Regions from separate parts of the Geodermatophilus sp. Leaf369 genome, predicted to be linked through region 2. Evidence: riboswitches for the same ligand, from Rfam matches in the RefSeq annotation. Region 2 holds a riboswitch; each other region holds the start of a gene.

What was found. Region 2 has a riboswitch for S-adenosylmethionine ahead of ASG36_RS10980 (bifunctional o-acetylhomoserine/o-acetylserine sulfhydrylase). Riboswitches for the same ligand answer to the same signal wherever they lie in the genome.
Region 1: linked by a shared signal. The riboswitch ahead of ASG36_RS10340 (LLM class flavin-dependent oxidoreductase) and the one ahead of ASG36_RS10980 (bifunctional o-acetylhomoserine/o-acetylserine sulfhydrylase) in region 2 are both predicted to bind S-adenosylmethionine.
Region 3: linked by a shared signal. The riboswitch ahead of ASG36_RS18515 (hypothetical protein) and the one ahead of ASG36_RS10980 (bifunctional o-acetylhomoserine/o-acetylserine sulfhydrylase) in region 2 are both predicted to bind S-adenosylmethionine.

What each region holds. Positions count from the first base shown of each region.
Region 1 covers NZ_LMQA01000002.1:313,978-319,334, reverse strand. The annotation lists gene ASG36_RS10355 (MetQ/NlpA family ABC transporter substrate-binding protein) at 1-252, opposite strand, end outside; gene ASG36_RS10350 (methionine ABC transporter permease) at 276-935, opposite strand; gene ASG36_RS10345 (methionine ABC transporter ATP-binding protein) at 932-1,939, opposite strand; SAM riboswitch class IV at 2,312-2,421, shown strand; gene ASG36_RS10340 (LLM class flavin-dependent oxidoreductase) at 2,523-3,713, shown strand; gene ASG36_RS10335 (NtaA/DmoA family FMN-dependent monooxygenase) at 3,725-5,089, shown strand; gene ASG36_RS10330 (GNAT family N-acetyltransferase) at 5,107-5,357, shown strand, end outside.
Region 2 covers NZ_LMQA01000002.1:441,850-447,206, reverse strand. The annotation lists gene ASG36_RS10990 (ABC transporter ATP-binding protein) at 1-1,776, shown strand, start outside; gene ASG36_RS10985 (hypothetical protein) at 1,802-2,305, shown strand; SAM riboswitch class IV at 2,350-2,467, shown strand; gene ASG36_RS10980 (bifunctional o-acetylhomoserine/o-acetylserine sulfhydrylase) at 2,509-3,801, shown strand; gene ASG36_RS10975 (homoserine O-acetyltransferase) at 3,803-4,939, shown strand; gene ASG36_RS10970 (hypothetical protein) at 4,936-5,241, shown strand; gene ASG36_RS10965 (hypothetical protein) at 5,264-5,357, opposite strand, start outside.
Region 3 covers NZ_LMQA01000004.1:450,591-455,947, reverse strand. The annotation lists gene ASG36_RS18535 (ATP-binding domain-containing protein) at 1-810, shown strand, start outside; gene ASG36_RS18530 (hypothetical protein) at 807-1,703, shown strand; gene ASG36_RS22065 (antitoxin) at 1,687-1,932, opposite strand; gene ASG36_RS18520 (hypothetical protein) at 1,975-2,415, opposite strand; SAM riboswitch class IV at 2,506-2,622, shown strand; gene ASG36_RS18515 (hypothetical protein) at 2,655-3,056, shown strand; gene ASG36_RS18510 (hypothetical protein) at 3,123-3,419, shown strand; gene ASG36_RS18505 (D-2-hydroxyacid dehydrogenase family protein) at 3,440-4,387, shown strand; gene ASG36_RS18500 (bifunctional diguanylate cyclase/phosphodiesterase) at 4,463-5,357, shown strand, end outside.

The sequences.
Region 1 (5,357 bases), 130 kb from region 2:
CAGGGAGCCGTCGTCCAGGGCCACGTTGGGCTGGACGTAGTCGGTGAACTCGACGATGTCGAGGTCCAGCCCGGCGTCCTCGGCGAGGTTCTCGTCGATGAACCGCAGGATCTCGGCGTGCGGCACCGGGGAGGCGCCGACGCTGAGCGGTTCGTCGGCGGCGGACAGCTCGGCGTCCCCACCGCCGCAGGCGGCCAGCACGGCGGTCGCGGTGAGGGCGGACAGGGTCAGGGCGAGGCGACGGGAACGCACGGGGGTTCTCTCCAGGTGGGGGGTCATCGGCGCGCCAGGCGGCGCGCCCAGGTGTCGCCGCCGAACTGCAGCGCCTGGACGACGACGAGCAGCAGGGCGACGGTGAGCAGGGTGATGTCGGTGCGGAACTGCTGGTAGCCGAACCGGATGGCGAAGTCGCCGAGGCCGCCGCCGCCGATGGCGCCGGCCATGGCCGAGTAGCTGATCAGCGCGACGACGGTGACGGTGACGCCGGCGACGAGCGAGGGCAGCGCCTCGGGCAGCAGCACGGTGCGGACGACGTCGCGGCGGCGGGCGCCCATCGCCAGGGCGGCCTCGACCTTGCCGTGCGCGACCTCGCGCAGGCTGGTCTCGACCAGCCGGGCCAGGAACGGGACGGCGCCGATGGTGAGCGGCACGATCGCCGCGGTGGAGCCGATGGTGGTGCCGACCAGGCCGCGGGTCAGCGGGGCGACCAGGACCAGCAGGATGATGAACGGCAGCGAGCGGCCCAGGTTGACCAGCAGCCCGAGCACCCGGTTCAGCACCGGGTGCGGGGCCAGCGCGCGGGGCCCGGTGACGGTGAGCAGTACGCCCAGCGGGATGCCGAGCAGCACGGTGATGACGGCGGCGACGGCGACCATGTAGAGCGTCTCGCCGGTGGCGTCGAGGAGCTGGGGCCAGATGCGGGACCAGTCGCTCATCGGGCCGCTCCGGCCGCGACGCGCTCGACCCGGGAGCCCTCGGCGCGCAACCGTTCGAGCGCGGTGTCCAGGCCGCTCTGGTCGGTGCCGGTGACCCGCAGCAGCAGGCGACCGTGCCGGCCCCCGGCGACGGTCTCCACCGAGCCGCCGGCGACCTCGACGTCGAGCCCGAGCCCGCCGACCAGGGCCTGGAACACCCGGGTCTCCGGCGTCGCGTCGGTGACGGTGACCCGCACCAGGGTGCCGGTCTCCCTCTCGTCGGCGACCGGGGCGGGCAGCAGGGCCGCGGCCAGCGGGGAGTCGCCCCGGGCCAGCACCTCGTCGAGTCGGCCGCCGTCGACCACCCGACCGGCCTCCAGCAGCACCGCGGAGTCGCAGACGGCCTTGACCACGGCCATCTCGTGGGTGATGAGCAGGACGGTGAGGCCGAGTTCGTCGCGGACCCGCCGCAGCAGCTCCAGCACCCCGGTGGTGCTGGTCTGGTCCAGGGCCGAGGTGGCCTCGTCGCAGAGCAGCACGGTGGGCCGGGCAGCAAGGGCGCGGGCGATCGCCACCCGCTGCTTCTGCCCGCCGGAGAGCTGGCCGGGCCGGGCCGCGGCCCGCTCGCTCAACCCGACCAGGTCCAGCAGCTCCCCGGACCGGCGGCGCCGCTCGGCCCGACCGACCCCGGCCAGCTCCAGCGGGTGCTCGACGTTCTCCGCGGCCGTGCGGGAGTCCATGAGCTCGAAGTGCTGGAAGACCATCCCGATCGAGGTGCGGGCCTTCCGCACCTCGTCGGCGGAGAGGTCCGTGAGCACCCGCCCGTCGACGGTGACCGACCCGGAGGTGGGCCGCTCGAGCAGGTTCACCAGCCGGATGAGCGTGCTCTTGCCCGACCCGGAGGGGCCGACCACGCCGGCGAAGTCCCCGGCGGGGACGGACAGGTCGACGCCGTCGAGCGCGACGACCTCCTGGCCGCCACGGGCGGCCGGGAAGACCTTGCGGACGTCGTTCAGTTCGATCACGGGCGTGGTTCCTCGCAGTGGGGTGGCCGGGCAGCAGCACGCACCCGACGCGGTGGCAGACGCGCACCGGTCGGGCTCCGACCTCAGCGGTCGGGGTGGGTCAGCGACAGAGCCAGCTGGCGGTGCCGGCGTGGTCGACGGCGAGATCGCGCGTCAGGAAGGGCCGGTGCACGGTCGCCATGGTGCACGCCTGTGAGCAATCCCCACAAACCCGGTGCGCTTTGTGTGAGGGGGTTCTCACCGGCCTGCGACCTGCGGATCGGAGGCCAGTCCGGTCCCAGACCGTCGATCCCGCCCACCCGCGCACTGCATTCCCCACCAGTCCGGTGGAGAAAGTGGACAGCGGCCCCGGGCGTGGTTAGCGTCGGAGCCGGTCGAGAGCGTCAGCGACAAGCCCTGGCTCGCTGACCGGCAACCCTCCTTCACGGCGGGGTGCCCCAGGTGATGACCCGGCGGAGGCCACCCCTCCGCAAGCGTGGACGCCGCACGAGGAGAGCCCTGTGCCACCGAAGACCGTCGCCCGCCCACCGGCCGGGGGACGCCCCCCGCTGCCCGGGGCGCGCCCAGCCGAACCGGAGACGACATGACCCCCACCCCCCTCCACCTGGTCGCCGCCCTGGACGGCGCCGGCTGGCACCCCGCCGCCTGGCGCGAGCCCGACGCCCGCCCCCGCGAGCTGCTGCGCGCCGGGTACTGGGTCGACCTCGCCGCCGAGGCCGAGGCCGGCCTCCTCGACGCGGTGACCATCGAGGACGCGCTGAACCTGCAGTCCGACGACCCGTTCACCCCGGACGACCGCACCGACCGGGTGCGCGGCCGGCTGGACGCGGTGCTCGTCGCCTCCCGGGTCGCGCCCACCACGCGGCACCTGGGGTTCCTGCCGACCGCCGTGGTCACCCACACCGAGCCCTTCCACCTGTCCAAGGCGATCGCCACGCTGGACTACGTGAGCACCGGCCGGGCCGGCGTCCGCGTCCAGGTGGCCGCCCGACCCGACACCGCCGGGCACTTCGGCCGCCGGGAGCTCCCGCCGGTCGACCGGGCGAGCGCGGCCACCGGGCCGCTGGTCACCGAGCTGTTCGACGAGGCCGCCGAGTACGTCGAGGTGCTCCGCCGGCTCTGGGACAGCTGGGAGGACGACGCCGAGATCCGGGACGCCGCCACCGGCCGCTTCGTCGACGTGGACAAGCTGCACTACGTGGACTTCGAGGGGCGGTCCTTCTCCGTCCGCGGCCCCTCGATCACCCCGCGGCCGCCGCAGGGCCAGCCCGTGGTCGCGGCGCTGGGCCACGCGCAGGTGCCGTGGCGGTTGATCGGCCGCTCCGCCGACCTCGGCTTCGTCACCCCGACCGACGCCGCGGACGCCGCCCGGCTGGTCACCGCCGTCCGCGAGGAGCAGGCCGCGGCCGGCCGCGCCGAGGAGACCGTGCACGTGTTCGGCGACCTCGTGGTCGTGCTGGACGACGACGAGACCACCGCCCGCGAGCGGCTGGCCCGCCTCGACGAGCGCGCCGGCACCCCGTTCACCAGCGATGCCCACGTGTTCACCGGGACGCCGTCCCAGCTGGCCGACCTGCTCGCGGAGTGGCAGCAGGCCGGGCTCACCGGCTTCCGGCTGCGGCCGGCGACCCTGCCGCACGACCTGCGCCAGGTCACCCGGGGCCTCGTGCCCGAGCTGCAGCGCCGCGGCCTGTTCCGCACCGGCTACGAGGCCGACACCCTGCGCGGGCTGCTCGGTCTGGGCCGCCCCGCCAACCGCTACGCCCACGCCTGAGGAGCCCCGCGATGCCCAAGCAGATCCACCTCGCCGCGCACTTTCCCGGCGTCAACAACACCACCGTGTGGAGCGACCCGGCCTCGGGCAGCCACGTCGAGTTCGAGTCCTTCCGCGAGTTCGCCCAGATCGCCGAGCGCGGGAAGCTGGACTTCCTGTTCCTCGCCGAGGGCCTGCGGCTGCGCGAGCAGAACGACCGCATCTACGACCTCGACGTCGTCGGTCGGCCCGACACCTTCACCGTGCTGGCGGCGCTGGCCGCGGTCACCGAGCGGATCGGGCTGACCGGCACGATCAACTCCACCTTCAACGAGCCCTACGAGGTGGCCCGGCAGTTCGCCAGCCTCGACCACCTCTCCGACGGCCGGGCGGCGTGGAACGTGGTCACCTCGTGGGACGCCTTCACCGGGGAGAACTTCCGCCGCGGCGGCTTCCTGGCCCAGGACGACCGGTACGACCGGGCGAAGTCCTTCCTGGCGACCGCGCACGAGCTGTTCGACGCCTGGCGGGGCGACGAGGTGCTGGCCGACCAGGAGAGCGGTCGGTTCCTGGCCGAGCCGCACCCCGGGGCCTTCGCCCACCGCGACCGGTTCTTCGACATCAGCGGGCAGTTCGACGTCCCCCGCAGCCCGCAGGGCCGGCCGGTGGTCTTCCAGGCCGGGGACTCCGACGAGGGCCGGGACTTCGCCGCCGCGTCCGCGGACGTGATCTTCTCCCGGCACAGCACGCTGGAGGCCGGCCAGGCGTTCTACGCCGACGTGAAGGGCCGGCTCCCCCGGTTCGGTCGCACCCGCGAGGAGCTGCTGATCATGCCGGCGGCCACCTTCGTGCTCGGCGACACCGAGGCCGAGGCCGCCGAGCTCGCCCAGGAGGTGCGGCTGGCGCAGGTGTCCCCCGCGACGGCGATCAAGTTCCTCGAGCAGCTGTGGAACCGCGACCTGTCCGCGCACGACCCCGACGGCCCGCTGCCCGCCGTCGACCCGCTGGTCGGGGAGAACACCATCGCCAAGGGCCGGGCCAGCGTGCGCATGCACCGCGACCCGGTGGCCACGGCGAACGAGTGGCGGGCGACGGCCGAGGCCGAGGGCCTGACCACCCGCGAGCTGATCGTCGAGGTGACCGGCCGGCAGTCCTTCATCGGCACCCCGGCCACGGTCGCGGCGACCATCGACGAGTTCGTCCAGGCCGACGCCAGCGACGGGTTCGTGCTCGCCCCGCACATCACCCCGGGCGGGCTGGGGCCCTTCGTCGACCAGGTGGTGCCGCTGCTGCAGGAGCGCGGCGTCTTCCGCACCGACTACGAGGGCACCACGCTGCGCGAGCACCTCGGCCTGCCGCTGCGCCGCACCGGCGGGGAGTCGGCGGTGGCGTCCTGACCACGACCACCACCCACGTGCTGGACGCCCCGGCCTGGGCGTCCCTGCACGGGCCGCACGCCGCCTTCGCCGAGCGGGTGGGCCGGGTGGTGCGCTACCCGACCGACGTCTCGCCGTTCCTGGCGATGCCCGCGGACACCACGGACCAGGACTGGGCGGACGCCGCGGCGCTGGTCGGCCCGGGTGGCGTCGTCCCTCTCGCCGGTGCCACGAGTCCGCCGCCGGCGGACTGGGCGACGGTGTACTCGGTGCCCGGGGTCCAGCTCGT
Region 2 (5,357 bases):
CGGCCCGACCCGGCCGACAAGACCCAGCTCGAGCGCAACCCGGTGCGACTGCGCCGCGTGCTGTCGCTCTTCCGCCCCTACCGGCTGCAGGTCGGCGTCGTCATGGCGCTGATCGTGGCCAGCTCGGCGATCGCCCTGGCGACGCCGTTCCTCGTGCGCACCGTCATCGACGACGCACTACCCCAGCAGGACGTCCGGCTGCTGGCCTGGGCCGTCGCCGGCATGGTCGGCGTCGCCGCGGCCACCTCGCTGCTCGGCGTGGTGCAGACCTGGATGTCCACCACCGTCGGCCAGCGGGTCATGCACGGCCTGCGGACGTCGGTCTTCAGCCACCTGCAGCGCCAGTCGCTGGGCTTCTTCACCCGCACCCGCGGCGGTGAGGTGCAGTCCCGGCTGACCAACGACATCGGCTCCATGCAGTCGGTGGTCACCTCCACCGCGACGAGCCTGGCGTCCAACGCCACCACCGTCGTCGGCACCGCGGTCGCGATGGCCGCGCTGAGCTGGCGGCTGTCCCTGCTCTCCCTCGTCGTGCTGCCGCCGGCGATCTGGCTGACCCGCCGGGTCGCGCTGATGCGCCGCGAGGTCACCGCCGCCCGCCAGCGCCGGATGGCCGACATGCAGACCCAGGTCGAGGAGGGCCTGTCTATCTCCGGCGTCCAGCTGGGCAAGACCCTGGGCACCGGTCCGGCACAGTCCGCCCGCTTCGCCGACACCTCGGCCGACCTGGTCGCCCTCGAGGTGCGCTCCCAGCTCGCCGGTCGCTGGCGGATGGCCACCATGAGCATCGTCTTCGCCGGCATCCCCGCGCTGATCTACCTGTTCGCCGGGCTGCCGGCGACCTCGGGCGGGATGACGATCGGCACCCTGGTCGCCTTCACCGCGCTGCAGGGCACGCTGTTCCGCCCGCTCATGGGCCTGCTCGACGTCGGCGTGCAGCTGACCAGCTCGATGGCCCTGTTCAGCCGGGTGTTCGAGTACCTCGACCTGCCGGTGGACATCGCCGACCCCGAGACGCCGCAGACCCTCGCCGCGGCACGCGGTGAGGTCCGGCTGGAGCACGTCGGCTTCCACTACGGCGACCCCGGGCGGCCGGCGCTCACCGACGTCGACCTCGTCGTCCCGGCGGGCAGCACGCTGGCCCTGGTCGGGGAGACCGGATCGGGCAAGACCACGCTGGCCTCGCTGGTCAGCCGGCTCAACGACGTGACCGCGGGGCGGGTGACCATCGACGGCGTCGACGTCCGCGACCTGTCGCTGGCCGAGCTGGCCCGGGTGGTCGGCGTGGTCAGCCAGGAGACCTACCTGCTGCACACCACGATCCGGGAGAACCTCCGGTACGCGAAGCCCGACGCCACCGACGCCGAGATCGAGGACGCCGCCCGCCGGGCCCAGGTGCACGCAGTGATCGCGGCGCTGCCCGACGGCTACGACACCCTCGTCGGCGCTCGCGGGCACCGGTTCTCCGGCGGGGAGAAGCAGCGGCTGGCCATCGCCCGCACGCTGCTGCGCGACCCCCGGGTGCTGGTGCTCGACGAGGCCACCAGCGCGCTGGACAACGAGACCGAGCGCGCCGTGCAGGCCGCGCTGGACGAGGTCGCCCGCGGCCGGACGACGATCACCATCGCCCACCGGCTGTCCACCGTCCGGGACGCCGACACCATCGCGGTGCTGGCCCACGGCCGGGTCGTCGAGCAGGGCAGCCACGACGAGCTGGTCGCCCACGGCGGCCGGTACGCGGCTCTGGCCGGTTCGCCGGTGGGCGTTCCCGCCTGACCCGGCGGGGGCTAGCGTCGGTCGGGTGCCCGCACCCGCCGACCCCGCCGTGGCCGCGCGCTGGGAACGCCTGTGCGCCCTGCTCGACGACGACGAGCACCTCTGGCCCGCCGTCCGGCAGGCGCTGCTCGACCCCGCCGGCTACCTGGCGGCCCGGGCCGGCAGCCCGCTGGCCCCCACCGACCCGGCCGACGTCGACCCGTGGGTCGCGCTGATCGACGGCCTGGACGACGCCGGCGCGCTGGCCTACCTCGACCCCGGCGACCAGGGCGAGGAGCTCGCCGAGGCCCTCGCCGCGCTGCCCCGGGTGGTCCGCGCCAGGGTCGACCTGGGCCCGGTCACCGACACCGACGGCGACGTGCCCACCGCGGTGCGGGCGGCCGATGCGGTGCTCGCCCCCGCCGGGCTCTGCCTGGTGCACCTGCACGAGGACGACGACGCACACCCGCTGGTCGTCGTCCGGGCCGTCGACCACGCCGAGATCACCGCCACCGCGCAGGCCCTGGGGCACCGGACCGACCTGGACTGAGCCCACGGGTGCAGGCCCCGCCCGGGCGTCCTACGATCGGCACGGCTCACGAGAGGCAGCGACAAGCACCTGGCTGGCTGCCCGGCAACCGCTACTCCGTCTGCGGTGCTCCAGGGGAAGAGCCGGTGTGGACGGCGCCCGCCGTCCGCGCAACCGACGGAGCGCCCGCTCGCCCGGGCCTCCCGACACAGGAGGACGTGGCCATGACCGACCCCAGCGGCTGGAGCTTCGAGACCCGGCAGATCCACGCCGGCACGAGCCCCGACCCCACCACCGGCGCCCGCGCACTGCCCATCTACGCGACCACGAGCTACCAGTTCCGCGACAGCCAGCACGCCGCGGACCTGTTCGCCCTCGCCGAGATGGGCAACATCTACACCCGGATCATGAACCCGACGCAGGACGCGCTGGAGCAGCGCGTGGCGTCCCTGGAGGGCGGCGTAGCCGCCCTGGCGGTGTCCTCGGGGCAGGCTGCGGAGACGCTGTCGATCCTCAACCTGGCCGAGGCCGGCGACCACGTCGTGGCCTCCGCCTCCCTGTACGGCGGCACGTACAACCTGCTGCACCACTCGCTGCCGAAGATGGGCATCACCGTCTCCTTCGTCGAGGACCCCGACGACCCGCAGGCCTGGCAGTCGCTGGTCCAGGACAACACCAAGGCCTTCTACGCCGAGACGATCGGCAACCCCAAGGGCGACGTGCTGGACATCTCCGCGGTCAGCGAGGTCGCCCACCGCAACGGCGTCCCGCTGATCGTGGACAACACCGTCGCCACCCCCTTCCTGATCCGGCCCATCGAGTTCGGCGCCGACGTCGTCGTGCACTCGGCGACGAAGTACCTGGGCGGGCACGGCACGGCCGTGGCCGGCGTGATCGTCGACAGCGGCAACTTCGACTGGACCGCGGGCAAGCACCCCGGCTTCACCACCCCCGACCCGACGTACCACGGCGTGGTCTACGCCGACCTCGGTGCACCGGCGTTCGCGCTCAAGGCCCGGGTGCAGCTGCTGCGCGACCTCGGCCCGGCCATTTCGCCGTTCAACGCCTTCCTCGTGGTGCAGGGCATCGAGACCCTGTCGCTGCGCATGGAGCGGCACATCGCCAACGCGCAGAAGGTCGCCGAGTGGCTGGAGACCCGCGAGGAGGTGGAGTCGGTGCACTACGCCGGGCTGCCCTCCTCGCGCTGGTACGAGGCGGGCAGGAAGTACGCCCCGCTGGGCACCGGTGCCGTGCTGGCCTTCGAGATCGTCGGGGGCGTCGCGGCCGGCAAGGCGTTCGTGGAGGCCCTGGAGCTGCACAGCCACGTGGCCAACATCGGCGACGTGCGCAGCCTGGTCATCCACCCGGCGTCCACCACGCACTCGCAGCTGACCCCGGAGGAGCAGGTCACCACCGGTGTCACCCCGGGCCTGGTGCGCCTGGCCGTCGGCCTGGAGGGGATCGAGGACATCCTCGCCGACCTCGACGCCGGCTTCCGCGCCGCGAAGGCAGCCTGAGGTGACGGGGGTCCGGGAGACCTCGTCCCGGACCCCCCTCCGGTCCGGCGGGTGGGTCGAGGGCGACCCGTCCGGTGACCGGCAGTTCCTGGACCTGGGCCCGCTGGACCTGGAGCGCGGGGGCGCCCTGCCCGCCGTCCGGGTCGCCTACGAGACGTGGGGGACCCTCGCCGCCGACGGGTCCAACGCGGTGCTCGTCGAGCACGCACTCACCGGGGACAGCCACGTCGTCGGCCCCACCGGGCCCGGCCAGCCGACCCCGGGCTGGTGGGACGGCCTGATCGGCGACGGCGCCCCGCTGGCCGACCGGTTCGTCGTCTGCGCGAACGTGCTGGGCGGCTGCCAGGGCACCACCGGCCCGTCGTCGACCGCGCCGGACGGCCGGCCATGGGGGTCGCGCTTCCCCGCGGTCACCATCGCCGACCAGGTCGCCGTCGAGCGCCGGCTGGCCGAGGCGCTCGGGGTGGACCGCTGGTCGGCCGTGATCGGCGGGTCGATGGGCGGCATGCGGGCCCTGGAGTGGGCGGTCGCGCACCCGAACCGGGTCGAGCGGCTGTTCTTCCTGGCCTCGGGCGCGGTGGCCACCGCCGACCAGATCGGCACCCAGACCACCCAGCAGACCGCGGTCACCACCGACCCGCGGTGGGCCGGCGGGGACTACGCGGCCGGCGAGGGCCCGGTCGCCGGGCTCGGCACGGCCCGGCGGATCGCGCACCTGACCTACCGCAGCGCCGAGGAGCTGGAGACCCGGTTCTCCACCGTCGTCCAGCCCGACGGGCGGTTTGCCGTGGCCAGCTACCTGGACCACCACGCCGCCAAGCTCGCCGCCCGGTTCGACGCCGGCAGCTACGTGGTGCTCACCGAGGCGATGAACACCTGGGACGTCGGCCGCGGCCGCGGCGGCGTGGAGGCCGCCCTGGCCCGGGTCACCGCGACCGCGGTGGTCGGTGGCATCGACAGCGACCGGCTCTACCCGGTCGCCGAGCAGCAGCGGGTGGCCGACGGCCTCGGGGTACCGCTGCGGGTGGTCCCCTCCCCGTACGGCCACGACGGCTTCCTGGTCGAGGTCGAGGCGGTCGGTGCGCTGGTCCGGGAGCTGTTGGCCGCCCCCGCCGGGGGTCTACCGTCAGCGCGGTGACCACCCCCGAGGCCCGACCCGTGGTCCGGCTGTTCGCCGACCACTCCTCCCCGTACCCGCTGTGGTCCGGCTCGGGCAAGGGCGAGGCCCTGGACCCGGTCGAGCTCGGTGTCTCCCCCGACCTGACCGAGGCACTGCGCGCCTGGGTCGGCCACTGGACGAAGCACCAGGACGAGCTGTCGGGCTGGGACCCGCCGTCGGCCCGCGAGACCCACCAGGTCCAGGGCCACCGGCTCTTCCTGGCACTGGTCGAGCAGCTCGGCGACCGCTACGACGTCGTCCGCCCGAGCCTGGGGCACTAGGCCCCGGACCCGGGCGGGACGCTCAGGCGAGGACCACCGACAGCGCGCCCGGGCCGTAGCCGGCGACGGTGACGGCCAGGTCGAGCCGGTTGGTGGAGCCGGTCAGCACGGCGACG
Region 3 (5,357 bases), on a different contig from region 2:
CGGTGGGGCGTCGAACGGGGCACCGACGACGACAGTCCCTACTGGGAGGAGCGGCTGCCGCAGCAGATGGTCCAGCTGGCCTCCGCGCTGCCGTCCGAGGAGCGCTTCGACGCGATTGTCGTCGACGAGGCCCAGGACTTCGACCAGTCCTGGTGGCCGGCGGTGCTCGCCTCGCTGCGCGACCCCGACGGCGGCTGCCTCTACGTGTTCGCCGACGAGGGCCAGCGCGTCTTCGCCCGGCAGGGCCGCCCCACCGTCGAGCTCGGCACCTACGACCTCAACGAGAACCTGCGGAACACCAAGCAGATCGGCGGCACGTTCTCCAGCCTGGCGCCGGCGCAGATGAGGCTGCTGGGCGGGACCGGTGCGCCCGTCCGCTTCGTGCCGTGCGCGACCGACGACGCCGTCGACGCCGCAGACGGCGTTGCCGAGGAGCTGCTCGACGAGGGCTGGCCCCCGGAGGCGCTGGCGCTGCTGACGACCTACCGCCGACACCCGGTCCAGGCCGAGCGCCAGGCCGCCGGGCAGGACGCCTACTGGGCCTCCTACTGGGACGACGAGGACCTCTTCTACGGCCACGTGCTCGGGTTCAAGGGCCTGGAGCGGCCGGCGGTCGTGCTGGCGGTCAACGGGTTCCGCGATGAGGCGCGGGCCCGGGAGATGCTCTACGTCGGGCTGTCCCGGGCCCGGGACCTGCTGGTGGTCTGCGGGGACCTCGACCTGATCCAGCGCGTCGGCGGGGACGCCGTCGCGCACCGACTACGCGGGTCGGATGCGACCCGCGCACTGATCGCGAGGGTGCGTCCATGACCTCGTCCGACCCCGGGGCGCTGGCAGCAGCCGACGTCCTCGTCTCCTCGGACCGACCCTGGCAGAGCGAGCTCCGGCTCCGGCAGGCCCGGTGGCGCGAACACCTCGGCCTGCCAGCCGGTGACCACCAGGGCCGGCCGTTGGGATCGCTGCTGCCGGCCGGGGACACGACGAGCAACTTCCTCACCCGAACAGTCGCCGCAGCGGTCGAGCGGGCGCGGACCCGGCCGGGTGCCCTGATCAGCGCACCCCGTGTCTACGAGAACATGCTGTCGTCGCAGCCGTTGGCGTTCAACCTGTTCGCCGAGCTGGCCGCCGACCTGGACCTGGCGACGTCGGTGTGCCGCCTGCTGTGGCCGGACCTCGTGCGCACCGTGACGACGATCGAGTTTGAGTGGTCCCCGGGTCGAGGGGACGACCGGTTCCTGGGGAACCGCTCGGCGTTCGACGTCGCCATTCGGGCCGTCGACGCCGCCGGGCGACCGACGTGCGTGGGCATCGAGGTGAAGTACCACGAAGACCTGACCCAGGATCCCGGTCCACCCCGGTCGGACCGGTACGGCGAGGTCGCCCGAGAGTCCGGGGTCTTCACCGACCCCGAGGCACCCGCACTGCGTGCCCTGCCGCTGCGCCAGCTGTGGCTGGACCACCTGCTGGCCCTGTCCATGGTCGGCGACGCCCCGGACCGTGTGGCCGCGACGAGGTTCGTCGTCCTGGCACCCGCCACCAACCCGGCGGTCGTCTCGGCCGACGTGCGCTACCGCGAGCTCCTGTCGGACGCACTCACCTACGAGCGGAGGACCCTGGAGGAGGTGGGTGCTGTCATCGCCGGAACGACCCCGGGACGGTGGATCCGGGACTTCCACCAGCGCTACCTCACTCCGCCGACCTGAGCCCCTCACCGGCTGGACGTCGGCCGTCGGCGATCGCGCCCAGCAGCACCTGAGCCGAGAGCCCCGTGTCCGGCAGCGCCACCAGCAGGCGGGCGCTCCCGGTCGGCTCGGGCACAGCGGCGAGCTCACGCACGGCAACCGCGTTCACCGTCGTCTGCTCGGCCGCAGCGATCGCCTCCAACGCCGCGACGACGTGCTCCGGGACGTTCGTCAGGTGCAGGGTCGCCATCCCGACATTCTCCGGGCCCACGACCGACTCGGCAGGCACGCGTCACGCAGCTGGCCAGGACCGACGGGGCATCACGACCACCACCGTGTGCCCGTTCCCCACGTGCAGGCTGCAGTCCAGCCCGTCCCGATGGCGCAGCACCGACTCCAGCGCGGACACCCACGCGTCGTCGCCGGGGGACAGCCCGGCCGGGCCGCGACGTTCCAGGCACATGGCCAGGTGCAGCTCGGTGCGGTCGGCGCCTTCGGACTCGGCCACGACGTCGTGCAGCTGGACCAGGTTGCCGATGGCCAGTCGGTCGGGCTCGGCGTCGAGGTCCTCGACCGGGACGCACAGCGGGACCATCGTGCCGTCGGCTCGCAGCCACGTCAGGAAGAGCGAGCGACGGACGGGCTGGCCGCCCAGGGTGAGCAGTCCCTTCCAGCGCTCGGTCAGCTCGGCGTCGGTGGTCACGGGGACGGTGGGCAGCGGCGGTGTCGTCATGCCCGGCAGCCTCGCGCGAACGGCGGCCACCGCGATGATCTTGTCCACAGGGTGCGTTTCTGTCGGACCCCCGTCCTAGGCTGAGAAACAGGTCCAGAGCGGACAGCGCACAGCCTCCCGGCTTGCTGTCCCGGCAACCTCGCTCCGCACAAGGTGCCTCCGGGAGAAGACCGGGTCGACCGCGTCCGCGGTCGGCAAGGGTGGGGCGCCCGACGGCGCCCCCGGGCGAGAGGGCTCCCATGCCTGATGACACCCACCGCGGCGACCGCTTCGAGCCGCCGTACACAGCCGTCCCGCGGCACCTGCCGTCGTTCGCCGACTGCGCACGGCAGGCCCCCGGTCACCGTCCGCACCACATCCAGGTCCGGTTGTCTGCTGAGGCGCAGACCCGCGAAATCGTCGTCGTGATGGACGTCGACCGGGAATCCGCGGTCGTGGCGGCGGGCGACCAACTGCTCCGCGTCCGCACCCACGACGCCCCGCGGGTGGCTGCCCTCGTCCGCCGGCACGGGCCGGTCGCGCACCTGGACCGGCGGCACCACCTGCTGCTGCTCGACCTGCCCGACGAAGGCCACCGGGCCGCGTTCTCCGTGCGGCTCCCGGGTGAGGGAGCCAGCCCCTGCTCTCCCGCCGACGGGTGAGACCGCCTCAACAACCACCGGCCACGAGCCGATGCGAGCGGAACCACCCCGACAGGAGCCGACCCCGTGGACCGCACCGCCGACGACCGCACCTCAGACGACCCCGTCTCGCCCCGCCTGCTGCTCTTCGGCGTGCTCACGCCGCTGCTGGTCGGCGGCTTCGTGCCCGCGCTGGCCGGGATCGCGACGGTCTGGCTGTTCTGCGGGCTCGCGGCACTGGTGGTCACGTCGATGGGCGTCGCCGTCCGCCGGGGTGACCCGGGGGAGGACGGCGACGAGGAGTCCGTGGTCGGGGGTCACTGGTGGCGGCTGGTCGACGAGGACCCCAACACCGCGGCGGCCCGGGCAGGCAGCTGGGGCTGACCGGGAGTAGACCGGAGCACGTGCACCGCATCGCGCTCCTCGACGACCACCAGTCCGCCGCCGCCCGCTTCGCCGACTGGTCGACGCTGCCAGTCGAGGCAGAGGTGGTCGCGTTCGCCGACCACGTCGCTGATCCCGACGCCCTCGTGGCGAGGCTCCGCGGCTTCGACGTCGTCGTCGCCATGCGTGAGCGCACCGCCTTCCCCCGCGAGGTGCTCGAGCGGCTCACCGACCTCCGCCTGCTGGTCACCACCGGCGCGGCCAACGCCGCCATCGACCTCGACGCGGCGAGAGATCTCGGCGTCGCGGTGACCGGCACCGGCGCGCACGGGCCGGCCACTGCCGAGATGACCTGGGCGCTGATCCTCGCCGTCGCCCGCAACGTCCCGGTCGAGGACGCCTCGATGCGGGCCGGCGGCTGGCAGCACACCGTCGGCCGCGACCTCGCCGGCGCCACCCTCGGCGTCATCGGGCTGGGCAACCTCGGCTCGGCGGTCGCCCGGGTCGGGCAGGCCTTCGGCATGAACGTCGTCGCGTGGAGCCAGAACCTCACCGACGATCGCGCCGCCGAGGTCGGCGTCCGCCGGGTCGAGCGGGACGAGCTGCTGCGCACGGCGGACGTCGTCTCGATCCACCTCAAGCTCTCCGACCGCACCCGTGGGCTCCTCGGTGCACCCGAGCTGGCGCTGATGAAGCCGACCGCGATCCTGGTCAACACCAGCCGCGGGCCGATCGTCGACGAGGCCGCCCTCGTCGCGGCACTCCGGGACGGGTCGATCCACGGCGCCGGTCTCGACGTCTACGACACCGAGCCGCTGCCGGTGGACTCCCCGCTGCGCGAGCTGCGCCGCGCCGTCCTCACCCCGCACCTGGGCTACGTCACCGAGCGCACCTACGAGGTCTTCTGGCGCGACGCCGTCGCCGACGTCGCGGCCTGGCTGTCGGGCGCGCCCGTGCGGGTGCTGTAGCGACAGTCGTCACCCTGCCGGGGGAACCGCGCTGACATCCCCGGCGCGGAACCGGATCGGTGCTGAAATGGGTCGGTGAAGCTGCTCCGCACGCCCGAGGTCGCCACGCCCCGGGCGATGGCGGGCACCATCGCCGTCTTCTACGTCGTCGGCGGGCTGGCCGGACTGCTCATCACCTGGGGCGCGGACACCCGCGGCGCCCAGGAGGTCGCACTCCTGACGCTGTCCGCCACGGCCTTCGCCTGCGCGGTCGTCGTCCACCGGTGGGCGCGGGGCTGGCCGCGCTGGGCCTTCCACGTCGCGATCAGCTCCGCGGTGGTCCTGATCGCCGTCGCCGTCGTGCTGGCGCCGGACGCGGCCAGTGCGCTGGTGGTCGCCGCGTTGATGTCGTTCGTGGTCGTGGTCGGCTACCTGTTCTTCAGCCTCGTCGTCGGCACCGCCTACCTGGTGGGCGCCCTGGTGGCCGCGACACTCTCCCTCCACGTGCAGGGCGACGTCGCCCTGCCCACCGCGTTGGCCCTCCAGGCGGTGGTCGTCGCGCTGGGCACGGTCACCCGCAGCCTGGTGCTGCGCGCCTCGGGGGCCAGTCGTGACCCACTCACCGACCTGAGGAACCGCCGCGGCTTCGACCAGGCGATGCAGGAACTGCTGACGAACGCGGGGGGCGACGTCCGGATGTCGGCCGCGCTGCTGGACCTGGACGGGTTCAAGGCGGTCAACGACACCCAGGGCCACGAGGCCGGGGACCAGGTGCTCCGCCAGGTCGCCGAGGCGTGGAGCGCAGCACTGCCGGCGGGAGCGGTGCTGGCCCGGCACGGCGGCGACGAGTTCGCGCTGCTGCTCCCGGGCCTGGCCGGCACCGAGGCCCTCGCCCTGGTGCGCGGCGTCTGCGCCCGGCACCCCGACCTGCGGCTCTCGGTGGGGGTGGCCCAGCACGTGCCGGGGGAGAGCGCGGCCCAGCTGATGCGTC